Regions from separate parts of the Nonomuraea bangladeshensis genome, predicted to be linked through region 3. Evidence: riboswitches for the same ligand, from Rfam matches in the RefSeq annotation. Region 3 holds a riboswitch; each other region holds the start of a gene.

Region 1 (6,098 bases), on a different contig from region 3:
TCAGCGCCTCGGCGGCGTTCGCCGAGGCGGTGCTCGCGCTGCTCCGCGAGGTGGACGCCGAGCTGGGCAAGCCCGACGCGCTCGACCTGGTGGACATCGGGGCCGGCGAGGGCACGCTGGTCACCCGTGTGCTGGCCGCCGCCGAGCCCGGCCTGAGCGAGCGGCTGCGGGTCACGGCGGTCGATCTGTCGTCCCGGCCCGAGGGCCTGCCCGAGCGGATCGAGTGGCGCGGCGGGCTGCCCGACTCCATCCAGGGCCTCGCCATCGCCAACGAATGGCTCGACAACGTGCCGGTGGACGTCGTCGAGCAGACCGCCGGCGGGCCGCGGCTGGTCATGGTGGACGTCCACACGGGCGAGGAGCGGATCGGCGGACCCCTGCGGCCGGCCGACCGGGAGTGGCTGGAACGGTGGTGGCCGCTGCCCCGGGTGGGGGCGCGAGCCGAGATCGGCCGGCCGCGCGACGAGGCGTGGGCGGCCGTCGTCACCCGCCTCACCAGGGGCCGGGCGATCGCCGTCGATTATGCACACCCTGTGGACAACCGTCCCCCCTGCGGCACGCTGACCGGCTATCGGGACGGGGCGGTCGTCAGCCCCATACCCGACGGCACCTGCGACATCACCGCGCACGTGGCGCTCGACGCGTGCGCCGAGGCGGGCCGCCGGGCGGGCGCGATATCCACAACCTTGTCCACACAGCGCGCGGCGCTGCGCTCCCTGGGGCTGACCGGCGCAAGGCCGCCGGTCGAGCTGGCGCACCGGGATCCGCGCGGCTACCTGCGGGCGCTGGCTCGGGCGTCGGAGGAGGGCGAGCTCATCGACCCGTCCGGGCTCGGCGGCTTCGGCTGGCTCGACCAGCGCCGCTGACGGCGCTCAGGCGGGGGTGGCGGTGAGGTGGAGTGCCTCCAGGCCGCGGATGACGTAGCCGGGCTTCCACGAGGGCTCCTCGCGCAGCTCCAGGCTCGCCGTACGGTCCAGCAGCGCCCCGAACGACTCGATCAGCTCGATGCGGGCCAGCGGCGCCCCCAGGCAGAAGTGGATGCCGGCGCCGAAGGAGATGTGCGGGTTGTCGGCCCGGCCCACGTCCAGCCGGTCCGGGTCCTCGAACACGGCCGGGTCCCGGTTGGCCGAGCCGAACAGCAGCGCCACCTCGGCCCCGCGCGGGATCTCCACCCCGTGGACCTCGATGTCCTCCAGCACCCACCGCTCGAACATCTGCAGCGGCGTGTCCCAGCGCAGCAGCTCCTCGACGGCGGTGGGCAGCAGCGAGCGGTCGGCGCGCAGCCGGGCCAGCTCCTCCGGGTTCCTGAACAGCGACCACCAGCCGTTGCCGGTGACGTTCACGGTGGCCTCGTGGCCGGCGTTGAGCAGCAGCACGCAGGTGCCGATCAGCTCGTCCTCGGTCAGCTCGGGGATCTGGGCGAGCGCGCTGATCAGGTCGTCGCCGGGGGCGGCGCGGCGGGCGCGGGCCAGGTCCCTGAGGTAGGCGGCGAACTCCGTGGCCGCGCGGACGGCGGTGTGCTGCGCCTCGACGGCCGGGTTGAGCTCGTACATGCCGCAGATGTCGGCCGACCAGGGGCGCAGCAGGTGGCGGTCGGCCTCGGGGATGCCGAGCATCTCCGCGATCACCGTGACCGGCAGCGGCTCGGCGACCTCGGCGAGCAGGTCGCCCCCGCCCTTCGCCACGAACGCGTCCGCGAGGCCGCCCGCGATGGCCCGCACGCGCGGGCGCAGGGACTCGACCATGCGCGGCGTGAACGCCTTCGACACCAGCCGGCGCAGCCTCGTGTGCACCGGCGGCTCGACGTCCAGCATGCCCGCCCTGATCACCCGCCAGAACGGCTCCTGGAACTCCGGCTCCTGCTGCCTGCCGAACTCCTCGTGCGTGGCCACGTGCAGGTACGACCGGCCCAGGCGGCGGTCCCTGAGCAGGGCGTTGACGTCCGCGTGGCGGGAGACGAGCCACTGGTTCGTGGGCTCGTAGTAGCAGACGGGCCGCTCGCGCCGCAGCTCGTCGTAGACCGGGTACGGGTGGGCTACGAAATCCGGATTCCAGGGGTCAAAGCGCACTATTGCATCTTAGGAGGCTCCCCCTCCTGCTCGGCAGCCTCCACCTGCCGCTGCCTGGCGTTCTTGCTGCGCACCCGGATGTTCAGCAGCTCCACGACCACCGAGAACGCCATCGCGAAGTAGATGTAGCCCTTCGGGATGTGCTGGTCCAGCCCCTCGGCCACGAGCACCACGCCGATCAGCACCAGGAACGCCAGCGCCAGCATCTTGACGCTCGGGTGCTGGTCCACGAAACGGCTGATCGGCCCCGAGGCGAACAACATCACCAGCACCGCCACCACGACCGCCGCGATCATCACGCCGAGCTCGTCCACCATGCCGACCGCGGTGATGACCGAGTCCAGCGAGAAGACCACGTCCAGGACCATGATCTGCACGATCACCGACGTGAACGAGACGGCGGCGGCGTTCTTGCCGTCCTTGCCCGCCGGGCCGTCCATGGTGTGACCGATCTCGGTGACGCTCTTGCCGAGCAGGAAGAGCCCTCCCAGCAGCAGGATGAGGTCGCGCCCCGAGATCTCGTGCCCGAGCACCGTGAACAGCGGCTCGGTGAGCTGCACCACCCACGACAGGCCGAGCAGCAGGAGCAGCCGGCTGACCAGGGCCGCGGCCAGACCGAGCACCCGGGCCCTGTCGCGCTGCTCGGGCGGCAGCTTCCCGGCCAGGATGGAGATGAAGATGATGTTGTCGATCCCCAGGACGATCTCCAGGGTGACGAGGGTGAAGAAGCCGATCCAGATTTGGGGATCGGCGACCCAGTCCAACATCTGCATACCTCCGTGACACGCGGGCCGAGAACTTTTCGGGCACAACGCATTACCCGCCGCATAAGTTCACGGGCTTGCGTCCGGCCGCGGGGTGTCGGTTATAGTGCGGGCGTAGGTCATGAGTGCCAGCGACAAGCCCCGGCTAGCTGGCCGGCAACCCTCGCGTCCGCGGCGGGGTGCCCCGGGTGAAGACCTGGTCCGTCACGAGGTGTGGCGGGCAAGCGCGGGCTCCGAGGCCGTTTCCTGGGGTCCGATGACCCGAGGAGCAGTGCTGTGCCCACGCTGACGATCTTCAACGACGCCGCCGCCCCCGCCGAGGCCCCCGCCGCCGCCGCGCCGGAGAGCGCCCGGCCCATCCCCGCCGTGGTCGGGGCCGACCTGGAGGTGCCGGTCAAGGGCGGCCGCCTCGTCCGGTACGCCAACCTCGACTACGCCGCCAGCGCGCCCTGTCTCGAGCCGGTCAGCGCCGCCGTCGCCGCCGCGCTCCCGGCCTACTCCAGCGTCCACCGCGGCGCCGGCTACGCCTCCCAGCTCACCACCGCCAGGTACGAGCAGGCCCGCCACACCGTACGGGCGTTCGTCGGCGCCCGCCCCTCCGACGCCGTGATCTTCACCCGCAACACCACCGACGCCACCAACCTGCTGTCCCGCTGCCTGCCCGCCGGCACCACCGTCGTGGTCTTCGACACCGAGCACCACGCCTCGCTCCTGCCCTGGGGCGAGGCCGTCCGGCTGGCCCCGCCCGCCTTCCCCGGCGAGGCCGTACGGGCCGCCGACGAGGCGCTGGCCGCCATCGACGGGCCCAAGCTGCTCGTCGTCACCGCCGCCTCCAACGTCACCGGCGAGCTGTGGCCGATCGCCGCGCTGGCGCACATCGCGCACCGCCACGGGGCGCGCATCCTGGTGGACGCCGCGCAGCTCGTGCCGCACCGGCGGCTCAACCTGACCGCCCTGGACCTCGACTACGTGGCCTTCTCCGGGCACAAGCTGTACGCGCCGTTCGGCGCGGGGGCGCTGGTGGGACGCGGGGACTGGCTGGCGGGCGGGGAGCCGTACCTGAAGGGCGGCGGCGCGGTGCGCGCGGTGGGCGAGGAGGCCGAGTGGCACGAGGACCCCGAGCCGCGCCACGAGGCGGGCACCCCCAACGTGCTCGGCGCGATCGCGCTCGCCGCGGCCTGCGACGCGCTCAGCGCCACCGGCTGGACCGCGCTGGTGCGCGAGGAGGAGCGGCTGCTCGCGCGGCTGCGGGCCGGGCTCGCCACCATCGAGGGCGTACGCGAGCTGGCCCTGTGGGGTGACGACCACCCGCGCGTGGGCATCGTGTCGTTCACCGTGGACGGGCACACGGCGCGGGAGGTGGCCGAGGCGCTGTCCGGCGAGTACGGCATCGGGGTGCGCGACGGCAAGTTCTGCGCGCACCCGTTCGTCCGGCACCTGCTGGGCACGGCCGACGGCGGGTGCGAGGACGGCACGGCCTCGGCCGTACGGGCCTCCATCGGCATCGGGACCACGCAGGAGCACGTGGACCGGCTCATCGAGGCTCTGCGCGCCATCGTCTCCCGCTGACCGCGGGCGACCCGGGCGCCCGGTCAGCGGTTCGGCGGCTTGCGGTGCTCCGGCTGGTCCTCGGAGACCAGGGCGTCGATGTCGCGCATGTCCGCGTCGTCGAGGCCGCCCGCGTGGGTGCGCGGCGCGGCCGGCTGCCGGGGGGGCTCCGGCCGCTCGGCGGGCATCCCCGGCTCCGCGGGCGTCATCGGCCCCCCGGCGCCCGGCTGGTAGGCGCCCTCCGCGCCGCCGGGTCTGACGTTGACGTTGGACGGGCCCGGACCCATGGCCGGGCCGCGCCGGTGCTCGATCAGCTCGTCCTCGGCGACCCGCTGCCGCGCGCGGCGCCGGAAGATCGCGCCGAACAGCCCGTCCAGCCCGATCCGGCCGCCGCCGAGCGCCAGGAACAGCAGGCACAGCGCGCCGAGCGCGCCCGCCAGCTCCCATCCGCCCTCGCCCACCAGGACGCCCCTGTTCCCGTGCACGAAGACGATCGCGCCGATCATGTCGATCAGCAGCAGCAACGCCACCGGCCGCACCAGCAGCCCGAGAATGAGGAAGACGCCGCCGACGGTCTCGACCACGGTGGCGAAGCCGGCGGCCGCGCCGGGCAGCGGGATCCCCATCCCGCCGAACATCTGCGTCGTCGCGCCGAGACCGCCCTGCCACTTCTGCAAGCCGTGCGCCACGAAGATCACACCGGTGACCACCCGGGCGATCAGGGCCGCCACATCGAACACAACTCTCTTCATGGTGCTTCTCCCCCCGTCTCCCGTCTTCTCCCCACGACCACCCCAAGTCCCCGCAGGTGCGGCGAATCCGTACCGATCCTTGACCAACGACCGTGCCCCGCGCTGGCTCACCTCCATGGACGGTGGGAGCATGGCCGTATGACGGAACGTGTGGTCGGGATGGGCGCGGGCGCGAAGGAGCTGGCCACCGAGGACATGATCCTCAACATCGGCCCCCAGCACCCCTCGACGCACGGCGTCCTCCGCCTCCGGCTCACGCTCGACGGCGAGCGCATCGCCACCGCCGAGCCGATCATCGGCTACATGCACCGGGGCGCGGAGAAGCTGTTCGAGGTCCGCGACTACCGCCAGATCATCATGCTGGCCAACCGGCACGACTGGCTGGCCGGGTTCGCCAACGAGCTGGGCGTGGTGCTCGCCGCCGAACGCCTCCTCGGCATGGAGCCGCCGGTGCGGGCCGTGTGGGCGCGCACCCTGCTGGCCGAGCTCAACCGGGTGCTGAGCCACCTCATGTTCCTCGGCTCCTACCCGCTGGAGCTGGGCGCGATGACGCCGATCTTCTACTCCTTCAACGAGCGCGAGCGCATCCAGGCCGTCATGGAGGAGATCTCCGGCGGACGCATGCACTACATGTTCAACCGGGTCGGCGGCCTCAAGGAGGACCTGCCGCTGGGCTGGCTGGACCGGGTGTCGGAGGCCGTCGCCGAGACCCGCCGCCGGGTGCCGGTCATCGAGGACCTCATCCTGCACAACGACATCTTCGTCGCCCGCACCAAGGGCGTCGGCGTGCTGACCCGCGAGCAGGTCATGCAGTACGGCGTCAGCGGCCCCATCGCCCGTGCCTCCGGCGTCGACCTCGACCTGCGCCGCGACGACCCCTACCTCGCCTACCCCGAGCTGCCCGTCAAGGTCGTCACCCGCGACGCCGGCGACTGCCAGGCCCGCTTCGAGGTCCTGTTCGAGCA
Region 2 (6,098 bases), on a different contig from region 3:
TCGTCTGGTAGCCACCGGAGACGACCACCGGATGGCCTGGAGTCAGCTCCGTGACCGCGAGCGCGCTCACGTGTCCGCTGTCGCGGGTGAACGGGCTGCCGACCGGGTCACCGGTGTCCAGGTCCCACACCCGGACCGTTCGGCCGCTCGTGACGGCCACCCAGCGGCCGTCCAGCGCCGCGGTCGCCACCGCGTACACCGGGCCACTGTGGCCGCGGATCGGCGCCATCACCTCCTGCCGCGTCTCCAGGTCCCATACTCCTACCGGCGTGTGGTAGCACGCGGTGACCACCGCCTGGCGGCCATGGCGTTCGGCGATCGCGAGGGCCCGCACGCCGTCCTGGAGGTGGAACGGCTCGCCGACCGGCTTGCCGGACGCGAGCTCCCACACCCGTACGGTGCCGTCGTCACCACCGCTGACCACGACGGGACGGCCGTCCAGCACGGAGATCGCCAGCGCCCGCACCGTGTTCGTGTGACCGGTCCATGGGGCGCCGATCAGCTCACCGGTGGACAGATCCCAGACCCGTACGGTGTTGTCGCCGCTCCCGGTGACCGCCACGGGACGGCCGTCGAGGACCGTGGTCACCACCGCCGACACATAAGTGGTGTGGCCCTCCGCGGAGCCCAGCGGCGGGCATGACTTCACGCCCTTCGGCAGCAGACTGGTCCACGTCGGCTGCACACGCCAGGCAGCGGGACGGCTGATCGGTGCCTCATGGCGGGGCAGGGACGACATTCCGCGCATCTTAGACGCCTATAAAGGGACACGTCCCGAAAACCTCGGGCATGCCGCCGGCGTGTGGGAAGACGATTCCGGGCTGCGGCGAAGGATGGGTGATCGAGACCGCAGACCCAGAAGGCAGACCGCATGCCGGAGACAAGAACGTGAGCGCCGAAGCGAGCGAACAGGTGACCGACGCCGAGCTCGTCGCCCGGTACCGGCGCGACCCCCACCTGTTCACCGCCGTCCACGACCGCTACTACCGCGACATCTACCTGTACGTCGCGGGCCGCCTGGACACGCAGATCGCCGAGGACCTCACCGCCGAGACGTTCCTGCTGGCCTTCGACCGGCGCGACCGGTACGACCCGGAACGCGGAGACCTTCGGCCCTGGCTGTTCGGCATCGCCACCAATCTGATCGCCAGGCACCGCCGCAAGGAGACCCGCCACTACAAGGCGCTGGCCAAGCTGGGACCCGAGCCCGTCGTGGAAGGCCACGAGGACCGGGTCGTCACCTCGGTCGCCGCCGAGCGCATGCAGCCGTATCTGGCCAGGGCGCTGGCCGCCCTGTCCGGCGGCGAGCGCGACGTGCTGCTGCTCGTGGCCCTGGGCCAGCTCAGTTATGACGAAGTGGCTCAGGCGCTCGGCATCGCCGTCGGCACCGTGGGCTCCCGGCTCAGCCGGGCCCGCAGCAAGATCGTCGCTATCATCGACAAGGAGAACGCCCGTGGATGACCTGGACGCCGTCGCGACCCTTCTCGCCAAGCCCGAGCCGTCCGCCGAGGCGGTCGCCCGCAGCCGGGAACGTCTCCGGGACAGGATGAGGCGCAGCCGCGCCCGCCGGCGCCTGCCGGTGCTGGGCATGGCGGTGGCCGCCGCGGTGACCGCCGCAGTGATCGTCGCCGGCGTGTTCCAGCCCGCCGCCGCGCCGGTCTCGGGCAGGGACGTCCTGCTCATGGCGGCGGCCAGCGCCGAGCACGTCTCCCAGGGGACGGGGACCTACTGGCACATCAAGCGTACGTTCCAGGGCCCGGACGGGCCCCATGTGCAGGAGAGCTGGACCACCCGCGACGGCCGCCACTGGTCCAGGAACGAGCCGTCCGCCACGCCCGGCTCGGTCGTCGAGGACCCGGCGCCGTTCAGACTCATGGGCGCCGAGATCGGGTTCGAGGAGCTCGAAGGGCTGCCGGCGGATCCGGAGAAGCTGAAGGAGCACATCGCCGGGCTGCCCCGCCAGGACAGCGCCATGTTCCCTGCCGACCGGCAAGGCGAGCTCGTCTCCCCGCTGATCGAGCTGATCACGGAGCTGCCGACGCCCGCGCGGGTCCGTTCGGCGGCATTCGAGGCCCTCGCCACCACCCCCGGGGTCAGGAACGTGGGGCCTGTCGAGGACGGACAGGAGCTGGTGATCCCGCTCTCCGGGAAGGTGGAGGTCAAGATGGTCGTCGATCCTGAGGCCGCCCGGGTGACGCGCGCCACCATCCTGCTGACCGCCGAAGGAGGTGCGGCGATCAGCAACTCGTACATCTCCGTCACCACCGGGTGGACGGACGAGTTCCCGCGCTGAAGGCCGCTCTTCAGGGGCGGTCGAAGGTCTGGACGGTGATCAGGGAGGCGAACGCCGCGAGCGCGAACGCGGTCCGTACGAGGTGCAGGTTCAGCCACCGACGGCGGCTCTCCTCCCAGTCGGCGGGCAGGAGGTCGGGGTCCCAGGCGTCCGCCAGCCGGTTGAGCGGCTCCAGGCCCGCCAGGGTGAGGGCCACGGTGAGGATCACCAGGATCAGGGCGGCGGCGGTGAGGCCGAAGGCGAACCATCCGCGGGGCCACGACAGGGCGGCCGCGACGATCAGCGCCGCGATGCCGGCCAGCAGCAGCGGCGGCATGGCGCGGCCGTAGTCGACGTTGAGCGCCTGCCAGTACCGGACGTAGGCAGGTCCCGGCAGGCGGGCCACGGACGGGGCGAGGAGGACGAAGACGACGCCGCCCGCGTACAGGCCGATCAGCAGCAGCGCGACCATCCTGGCCGCGGTCAGCACCAAGGACATCGCATCTCCGGGAGTTGGGTATAGACAGACGCTTTCATTGGAAGGGCTTCTAGTCAATATGGTTCTGGGAGTATGGCTGGCGATGACTGAGCGGAAGAAGCGCCGTCCCTACTCCAGCGCTCTGCGACAGGAGCAGGCCGAGGCCACGCGGCAGAGGATCGCGGGCGCGGCGCGGGAACTCATGATCAGGAAGGGCTACGCGGACACGACCATGGCCGAGGTCGCCCGCGAGGCGGGGGTGGCGCTCCAGACGCTGTACACGTCCTCCCCCGGCGGCAAGCCCGCCCTGGCCAAGCTCGTCTACGACATCACGCTGGCCGGCGACGCCCGGCCCCTGCCGCAGAGCGACCGCCCCGAGGTCCAGGCGATCATCGACGAACCCGACCCCGCACGCAAGCTGGCCCGGTACGCCGCCATGGCCACCGGGATCCTCCGGCGCATCCAGCCCGTGCACCGCGTCCTGCGCGCGGCCGCCGCCGCTTCCCCGTCCGACGCGGGGCTCCAGGAGGTCCTGGCCGACATCGAACGTGAGCGGCTGAAGGGCAGCCACGGGCCGGCCCACCATCTGCACGCGCTCGGGGCCCTGCGGCCGGGCCTCACTCCTGCCAGGGCGGCCGAGCAGATCTACGTCCTCACCTCGACGGAGAACTTCGAGAAGCTGACCGAGGTCTGCGGGTGGAGCGAGGCCGAGTACGAGGAATGGCTGGCCGGGATCCTCGCGGCCACCCTCCTCCAGGCTTGACGCTGCCGGCGGTCGTTGGGAAGGATCGGTCTTCGACGATCATCCAGAGGATCTGAGGGGCCTGGCCCTGTGACGGTCCGGCAACCTGCCCAGCTCGGGCAAGGTGCCAACGCCAGGAACGATGAGGAAGGTCTGATGAGCGTTCAGCTCGACGTTCCCGTGCTCGCCGGTTCCCTGGTACGGCTGGAGCCGTTGACTATGGAACACGCGGCCGACCTGGCGGAGGCCGCCGAGGAGGACAGGGCGTCCTACGGGTTCACGCTGGTTCCCCGAGGGTCCGGGATGCGGGGGTATGTCGCGGCGCAGTTGGCCAGGGACGGGCTGACGCCGTTCGCCCAGATCCGCGTAGGTGACGGGAAAGCCGTGGGGTGCACCGCGTTCTGGGACCCGCGGCCGTGGCCGGACCGGCCGGACTCCCTACGGGCGATCGAGATCGGCTTCACCTGGCTCGCGGCGTCGGCGCAGGGCACCGGGATCAACGCCGAGGCGAAGCTGCTGCTGCTGGCGTACGCGTTCGAGAGCATCGGCGTCGCGCGGGTCGATCTGAAGACCGACGCCCGCAACCACCGGTGCCGACGTGCGCTGGAGCAGCTCGGCATCGGCTTCGAGGGGGTCCTTCGCAACTGGTCGATGTCGTGGGCGCCCGGCGAGGAGGGGATGCTGCGGGACTCGGCGATGTTCGCGGTGGTCTCGTCCGACTGGCCGGCCGTCCGGCGGACGCTCATGACCCGGCTGGCCTCGGCGTCGGCGCCTGGCCCGGGCCGAAGCGGTGGCGGTACTGCAGGGGGGTGAGGCCGATCCTGCGGCGCATCAGCGCGCGAAGGTTCGCGGCCGTGCCCAGGCCGGTGTGCCGGGCGACCGTCTCGAAGCGGGACTCGCCGCGTTCGATCAGCCGGCAGGCCAGGGCGAGGCGTTCCCCGGTCAGCCAGGCCAGCGGGGTGGTGCCCAGTTGCGCCTGGAAGCGGCGGTGCAGGGTGGCCGCGCTGACCGAGGCGCGGGCCGCGAGGTCGGACACCGTGAGCGGGGCGTCCAGGTGCTCCTGGGCCCAGGCGAGTACGGGCGCCAGGGACTCGTCAGGCACCTCGGGCACCGGCCGCTCCACGAACTGCCGCTGCCCGCCGTCGCGGTGGGCGGCGAAGACCAGCCGCCGGCTCACCGAGTTGGCGACCTCCGCGCCGTGGTCGCGGCGGACGATGTGCAGGCCGAGGTCGAGCGCGGCCGCGCTGCCCGCGGCGGTGAGGATGTCGCCGTCGTCCACGAACAGCACGTCCGTCTCAAGGCGGACGGAAGGGAAGCGGGCGCGGAAGGAGTCCGCCCACTGCCAGTGCGCGGTGGCCCGGCGCCCGTCGAGCACCCCGGCCTCGGCCAGGGTGAAGGCGCCGCTGCAGAAGCCGACCAGGCGGGCGCCACGCGCGTGCGCCCGGCGGACGGCGTCGAGCACGGCGGTTCTTCTGGGCACCTCGACATCGGGACGGTTCGGGACGATCAGGGTGTCCGCCGCGTCGGCCGCCTCCAGGCCGGCGACGCCCGTGAGGGTGAAGAACCCGTCCCGCATCAGGGTGCGCGGCTCGGGGGAGCACAGGCGGAAGTCGTACAGGTCGCGGCCGAGCTCGGGCCGACGGAGGCCGAAGACCTCGGTCGCGCAGCCCAGCTCGAAGGGGTTGGAGTTCTCGTCCACGATCACGACGACCCGGTGCGCGTCCGAGGCGGTGTGCGAGGATTCTTGCGGCATGTGCTATTCCTAGCACTCACGCCGGGCGGGTCCGGTGGGTCAGGATGCACTCGTGAACCTCGAACCCATCGCACTCAGCCAGGCCCTGGCCTCCTTCGACGCCCTGTGGAGCCCTCGGATCGTCACGCGGGTCAACGACTACGACGTACGCGTCGCGAAGGTCGAGGGCGAGCACGTCTGGCACGTCCACAACGACACCGACGAGTTCTTCCTGGTGCTCGACGGGGAGCTGGACATCGCGCTGCGCGAGCCCGGCGGGGAGCGTACGGTCCGGCTGCCCACGGGCTCGGTGTTCACCGTCCCGCGCGGCACGGAGCACCGGCCGTCCGCGCCCGCCGGGGCGGCGATCCTCATGTTCGAGCCCACCGGGACGTCGTCGGTCGGCGACCGCCACGCCGAGATCCCCGATCACGTCGACGCGACGACGGGTCGCCCGCTCGGTTTCTAGGGGAGCTGTGCGAGCGACATGCTGTTGCCGTCGGGGTCGAGGATCTCGACGTGGCGCACCCCGTTGGGGTAGGTCTCCACCGGTTCGTGCTCGATGCCGTGCGCGGCCAGGCGGGCCAGGATGTCATCGAGGTCGGTCACGCCGAACGTGATCATGGCGCCTCCGACGCGGGCGGCCCGGACGGGCCGGTCGTCGATGACGAGCCAGGCGTTCTCGCCGGTCTGCCACAGGTGTTCCTCGCCGATGATCTCGTCCGCCGGCCGGCCGAAGAAGGCTTCGTACCACTTCAGGGAGATTGTCCGGTCACGTACGCACACCACGCTGTGCAGGTCCACGGGATCGCTCCTCCTCATGAGTTCGGTCGTCTCATGAGGAAGACCACGCCCGGGCCCGGGAGTCATCGGA
Region 3 (6,098 bases):
GCCGGGCGTCCTCGTCAAACGCGATCATCTTGGCTGCCATAAGGCTAGACCTCCCAGATGCAGGGTGGCTTGTCCTGGACCGAGCCGACGCCCGCGACGGCCAGGGACTGCATCTCCGTTCGGCAGACCCCATCGTCTCGATCCCGAGTTATTGGCACTCTGCCACACAGAGTGCCAACGACTGTTTAGCACTCTACCCTGCCGAGTGCAAGCGAACGACCTTCTGGAGGGGCCTCCGCGCAGGTCAGCCGATCGGCGTAGGGACGGCGGGCCGCTCACCGTGTGGCCCGCCGTCGATCGCCGACTACGAGGGTGGCGGGCTCGTACGGACTGCGCTGCCGCACGGGCCCCGCCGGTGCATACCAGGTGACGTAAATCAGACCGAGCGGACAGACTCGGCCTGCGGTCCCTTCTGGCCCTGCGTGATCTCGAACTCGACCCGCTGGCCCTGCTCGAGAGATCGGTACCCGTCCATCAGTATCGCGGAGTAATGGACGAATACATCCTTACCACCGTCTACCGCGATGAAGCCGTAGCCCTTGTCCGCGTTGAACCACTTGACGGTGCCCTGCGCCACTTCCGACTCCTCTTACTGGGGCTACAGATCTCGCCCATTCCACCGCGAGACCCGTAATCGTCCGACTTAACGACAAAACAGCCAGACGATCGCCTCGACCATACCTGTGGCAAGGGGTTTGGCAACAGAGTCAATCCACGAAAGACGCATTTGTTCGCAGTGCGGGTACTTCAACGTTTGAATAGGCCCGAAAAGCAGAAGGCGCCCGCTTGGGGCGCCTTCCGTGGAGTCGTACGGGCACTCAGCCGCCGGCGACCGCCGGGATGATGGAGATCTGCGCGCCCTGAGGGACGGCGGTGTCCAGGCCCTCGGCGAAACGGACGTCCTCTTCCCCAACGTAAACGTTGACAAAACGCCGAATCTTGCCCGATTCATCCAGAATTCTCGCGCCGATGCCCGGGTAGTCGGCATCGAGCTTGGCGAGCACGTCACGAAGAGTCGCGCCTTCGCCACTCACTTCCGCGTTTCCGCCGGTGTAGGTGCGCAGAATGGTGGGAATCCGAACAGTAACGCTCATGGTTATCTCGCCTTTCCTGGTTGTCAGACAGCCGCGCGGAACGCGTCGAGAGACGGCTTGATCACGGCGGTGGGCCGCGACGACTCGCCGGCGATGGCGTCCAGCGTCTTCAGGCCGTCGCCGGTGTTGAGGACCACGGTCTCCGCCTCGGGGTCGAGCCGCCCCGTCTCGACGAGCTTCTTGAGCACGCCCACGGTGACGCCGCCCGCGGTCTCGGCGAAGATGCCCTCGGTCGAGGCCAGCAGCTTGATCGCGGCCACGACCTCGGCGTCGGTGACGTCCTCGACGGCCCCGCCGGTGCGCCGGGCGATGTCCAGCACGTACGGGCCGTCGGCCGGGTTGCCGATCGCCAGCGACTTCGCGATGGTGTTGGGCTTGACCGGCTGGACGACGTCGTGCCCCGCCTTGTAGGCCGCCGACACCGGCGAGCACCCGGCGGCCTGCGCCCCGAAGACCTTGTAGGGGGTGTCCTCGACCAGGCCCAGGGCGATGAGCTCCTTGAAGCCCTTGTCGATCTTGGTGAGCTGCGAGCCCGAGGCGATCGGGATGACGATCTGCTCAGGCAGCCGCCAGCCGAGCTGCTCGGCGATCTCGTACGCGAGCGTCTTGGAGCCCTCGGCGTAGTAGGGCCGCAGGTTGACGTTGACGAACCCCCACTTGTCGCCCAGCGGGTCGCCGATCAGCTCGGAGCAGAACCGGTTGACCTCGTCGTAGGTGCCGTCGATGCCGATCAGCTTGCCGCCGAACACCCGGGCCATGGCGATCTTCGCCTCTTCGAGGTCGGCCGGGATGAACACGCAGGCGTCGAGCCCGGCCCGCGCCGCTGCGGCGGTCACCGCGCCCGCGAGGTTGCCGGTGGAGGAGCAGGAGAGCGTGTGGAAGCCGAAGCTGCGCGCCGCCTCGACGGCGATGGCGACCACCCGGTCCTTGAAGGAGTGGGTGGGGTTGCCGGAGTCGTCCTTGACGTGCAGGGACTTGATGCCGAGCGCCCGCCCGAGGTTGCCCGCCCTGACCAGCTTCGTCCAGCCGGGGTTCATGTTGGGCTTGCTCGCGACGTCGACGGGGACCGGGAGCAGCGAGCGGTAGCGCCAGATGTTGGCCGGGCCCGCGGCGATGTCCTCGCGGGTCACCCGGCCGAACTCGTAGGCCGCTTCGAGCGGCCCGAAACACTCCAGGCACGCGAAGCTCGGCCCGAGCGGGTAACGGGCGCCGCACTCGCGGCAGGACAGAGCGACGGCAGGACCAAAGTCGTGCGACATGAAGCGAGGCCTTCCCTCATCTTCGCCCACGGCCACCTTGACCGCGAACCGGAATTGGCACCTTGTCCCGGTCGGCCTCGCCAGGTCGCGAGTCGAAAGCCGGGAGGGTTGCCGGGGCTTCGCAGGGCCGGTCCCTCCACCCCTCTGGATGAGCTGTATGAAGTTGTTGCACACGACTCTACCCGCCGAAGCGGCGGGAACGACCACCTGTCTCAAAGAATGAGACGGGGCGTCTCACCGATAGTCGTCACCCAGCGCCGCCTGGACGTACTTGCGCGCCTGGTGGATGCGCGACTTCGCGGTGCCCAGCGGGATGCCGAGCTGCTCGGCCACCTCGTTGTAGTCGAGCTGCACGATGTCGCGCAGGACCAGCGCCTGCGCGAGATCGGGCTTGTCGGCCTCCAGCGCCTCCATCGCGTCGAGCAGGTCGAGCCGCGAGCCGGCGATCACGCTGACCCGCCGCGCGTCGGGCTTCTGCGTCGGCAGCTCGTCGGAGGTCTGCTCGGCCGCCCTGCGCTTCAGCGACCGGTAGGTGGTGCGCGCGCAGTTGGCCGTCACGATGTGCAGCCAGGTGCTGAACCTGGCCCGCCCCTCGAAGCGGCCGATGTTGCGCGCCACCGCGAGCAGGGTGTCCTGCGACGCCTCCTCGGCATCCTGGTGGTACGGAAGAATCCGGGAGCAGTGGCGCATCACATCCGGCTCGATCCTGGCCAGCAACTCGCCGAGCGCGCGATGATCTCCAGCGGCGGCGGATCGGGCGAGTTCCTCGGTTAGCTCATCAAGCGCCATAGCTGCGATCCTATGATCGGAAGGAGCTTCGATGAACAGCGTCCTCGTGGCCTCCAACAGAGGGCCGGTCTCCTTCACCGTCTCCGACGACGGTGTTCTCATCATGAGACGGGGCGGCGGCGGTCTCGTCTCCGGGTTGTCCGGGGTCGCCAAGGACGACGGGGTCCTGTGGGTCTGCGCGGCGCTGTCCGACGACGACCGCGGCGCCGTGCGCCTGTCCCCCGGCGGCCGGCTCGACCAGGCCGGCTACGACACCGGGCCGCTGCGCATGCTCGACATCCCCGCGACCACGTTCCACCGCGCCTACAACGCCGTGGCCAACTCCACCCTGTGGTTCGTCAACCACCTGCTCTACGACATCCCCAACGCGCCCAGCTTCGGCATCCGCTTCGCCCGCGAGTGGGAGTCCTACCGCGACTACAACGGCGCCTTCGCGCTCGCCCTCGCCGAGGAGGCCGGCCACGGCGCCCGCGTGATGGTGCAGGACTACCACCTCACGCTCACCCCCGCCATGCTCAGGGCCGAGCGGCCCGACCTGCGCATCGCGCACTTCAGCCACACCCCGTGGGCGCCGCCCGAGTACTTCTCGCTGCTGCCCGACGAGGTGGCCGGCGAGGTCCTGGAGGGCATACTCGGCGCCGACCACGCCGGGTTCCTGGCCGAGCGGTGGGCGGCGGCGTTCATGGACTGCTGCGAGGCGGTGCTCGGGGCGGAGGTCGACCGGGCGGCCCGCAGCGTCACCCACGAGGGCCGCACCACCAGGATCGGCGTCCACAGCCTGGGGGTGGACGGCGCGGCGCTGTGGGAGCGGGCCGGCGAGCCCGACGTCGAGTCGCACATCACGGCGATCAGGGAGCAGGTCGGCGACCGCCGCCTCATCGTCCGCATCGACCGCACCGAGCTGTCGAAGAACATCGTGCGCGGCCTGGTGGCCTACGGCGAGTTCCTGGCCGCCCATCCCGAGTGGCACGGCCGCGTGGTGCACCTGGCCTTCGCCTACCCGAGCCGGCACGACCTGCCGGAATACCGCGAGTACACCGCCTCGGTGCAGCGCTGCGCCCAGGAGATCGAGAACGAGTTCGCCACCGAGGACTGGGACCCGCTCATCCTCAACGTCCACGACGACTATCCGCGGTCGCTGGCCGCGTACCGGATGGCCGACGTGCTGCTGGTCAACCCCATCCGCGACGGCATGAACCTGGTGGCCAAGGAGGGCCCGGTGCTGTCGCCGCGCTGCGCGCTGGTGCTCTCGCGCGAGGCGGGCGCGGCCGCCGAGCTGGGCCCGTACGCGCTGATGGTCAACCCCTACGACATCAGCGGCACGGCCGACGCCCTGCACAGGGCGCTGGTCATGCCGGAGGACGAGCGGCGGGCGCGGCGCGACAAGCTGCGCGCCGCGGCCACCGCCCTGCCGCCCCAGAAATGGCTCGCGGCCCAGCTCGACGCCCTCGGCTGAGCCACGATCGCGCGCTCACCGCCAGTCGGCGTGCTTGAGCGTGTCGGCCAGGCCGGGGGTGTTCCACTGGTCGACGACCAGGATCTTGCTCTTCGGCAGATACCACTCGCGCTGGGTGAAACGGGCCTTGATCGCGGTGCCGCTGTAGCTCGTGCAGGTGGACTTCCAGGCGTTGTACGTGGCCTTGTGGCCGGGCCCGACCTGGCGTAGCCCCCGCGAGCCCTTCGGGCCGATGCTCTCGCCCCACTTCTCGTTGAACGGGCACGGCTGCACGTCGCTCGCCGTGTAGTACGGGTTCTTGCCGGTGTAGGGGCCGAAGCCCTCCGCGCCGTACTTGATGAAGGACGGCCCGAGAATGTAGAAGGAGTCGCACTCCGGCGTCCGCCAACCCCGGGCCTTCCCGCACTTGCCGGTCACGACCTGCACGTTGTCCGGGCCGAAGCGGTGGACCACCCACTGGATCGGGATGTAGAGGGTGAGCCCGGCACGCAGCTTCAGCTCCTGGGCGGGCGCGGCGTGGGCGGGGAAGGCGCCGGCGGCGAGGGTGACGGCGGCGGTGGCGGCGACGGCGAGGTAACGCTTGATCATGAGCCCGACTCTAGAGAACCGGACTTGCAGTCCAGTCGTCAACGGCTGAACGCCGACGCCAGCTCCGCCAGCAACGCCAGCACGCCGTCCGGGCCGTCCACCACGATGTCGGCCCGCTCGGCCAGCGCGGTCACCTCCGCCGAGCCGCTGCACACGGTCACCCCGGGCAGCCCGGAGGACCGTACGGCGTCGAAGGCGGCGAGGTCGCCCAGGTCGTCGCCGGCGAACAGCACCGAGCGCGCGTCCCGCTCGGCCAGGAACAGGCCGAGCGCGTGCCCCTTGTCCATGCCCGGCGGCCGCAGCTCCAGCACCATGCGGCCCGGCTCGACCACCAGCCCGTGCCGCTCGGCGAGCCCGGCCAGCGGCTCGCGCAGCGCGGCCAGCGCGCCCTCGGGGTCGGGGGCGCGGCGGGTGTGCACCGCGACGGCCCGGCCCTTGTCCTCGACGGTCACGCCCTCGACGCCGAGCGAGTCGAGCAGCAGCGGCAGGTCGGCCTTCGCCCGTGGCACGCCGGCCGGCGGGGGCGGCGCGGAGATCCGGCCGTTCTCCCAGCGTTCGAAGCCGTAGTGGCCGAGGATGACCAGCCCGGGAACGTCGGCCAGCCCCGGGCCCAGCTCCAGCGCGGTGGCCGGCGGCCGGCCCGTCACGATGGCCACGGCCCCCACGTGCGCGCCGAGCTCGGCGAGCACCGCGGGCGCCTGGGGGTGGATCACGGCGGCCGCCGGATCGGGCACGATCGGGGACAGGGTTCCGTCGAAGTCGAGCCCGATCACGGCCCCGGCGGGGTCCTTCAAGATTGCTTCAATTCCAGGGATGTTCTCCACGCGCCTGCCGTACCCAGCAGGTCAGGGGCGCATGCCAAGCCTTCTGGCCGCGCGGTCGCGCTGCCGCTCGGCGCGCACCCTGCGAAGC

Evidence for each region. A riboswitch is a leader RNA that binds a small molecule or an ion and turns the genes downstream of it on or off. The one in region 3 is predicted to bind S-adenosylmethionine.
Region 1: linked by a shared signal. The riboswitch ahead of ABD292_RS31215 (aminotransferase class V-fold PLP-dependent enzyme) and the one ahead of thrC (threonine synthase) in region 3 are both predicted to bind S-adenosylmethionine.
Region 2: linked by a shared signal. The riboswitch ahead of ABD292_RS32360 (GNAT family N-acetyltransferase) and the one ahead of thrC (threonine synthase) in region 3 are both predicted to bind S-adenosylmethionine.

Annotation. Positions count from the first base shown of each region.
Region 1 is NZ_BAAAMV010000009.1:406,659-412,756, forward strand. It holds gene ABD292_RS31200 (SAM-dependent methyltransferase) at 1-866, shown strand, start outside; gene ABD292_RS31205 (cytochrome P450) at 873-2,069, opposite strand; gene ABD292_RS31210 (TerC family protein) at 2,069-2,836, opposite strand; SAM riboswitch class IV at 2,951-3,066, shown strand; gene ABD292_RS31215 (aminotransferase class V-fold PLP-dependent enzyme) at 3,110-4,402, shown strand; gene ABD292_RS31220 (DoxX family protein) at 4,426-5,133, opposite strand; gene ABD292_RS31225 (NADH-quinone oxidoreductase subunit D) at 5,272-6,098, shown strand, end outside.
Region 2 is NZ_BAAAMV010000009.1:618,303-624,400, forward strand. It holds gene ABD292_RS32335 (WD40 repeat domain-containing protein) at 1-649, opposite strand, end outside; gene ABD292_RS32340 (RNA polymerase sigma factor) at 889-1,461, shown strand; gene ABD292_RS32345 (CU044_5270 family protein) at 1,454-2,293, shown strand; gene ABD292_RS32350 (anthrone oxygenase family protein) at 2,304-2,771, opposite strand; gene ABD292_RS32355 (TetR/AcrR family transcriptional regulator) at 2,854-3,513, shown strand; SAM riboswitch class I at 3,550-3,655, shown strand; gene ABD292_RS32360 (GNAT family N-acetyltransferase) at 3,649-4,305, shown strand; gene ABD292_RS32365 (GlxA family transcriptional regulator) at 4,235-5,245, opposite strand; gene ABD292_RS32370 (cupin domain-containing protein) at 5,298-5,693, shown strand; gene ABD292_RS32375 (VOC family protein) at 5,690-6,028, opposite strand; gene ABD292_RS32380 (hypothetical protein) at 6,091-6,098, opposite strand, start outside.
Region 3 is NZ_BAAAMV010000027.1:25,343-31,440, reverse strand. It holds gene ABD292_RS48325 (cold-shock protein) at 377-577, opposite strand; gene ABD292_RS48320 (MoaD/ThiS family protein) at 819-1,094, opposite strand; gene thrC (threonine synthase) at 1,118-2,353, opposite strand; SAM riboswitch class I at 2,367-2,508, opposite strand; gene ABD292_RS48310 (RNA polymerase sigma factor) at 2,588-3,142, opposite strand; gene ABD292_RS48305 (alpha,alpha-trehalose-phosphate synthase (UDP-forming)) at 3,174-4,598, shown strand; gene ABD292_RS48300 (hypothetical protein) at 4,614-5,186, opposite strand; gene otsB (trehalose-phosphatase) at 5,225-5,980, opposite strand; gene ABD292_RS48290 (DUF3263 domain-containing protein) at 6,032-6,098, opposite strand, start outside.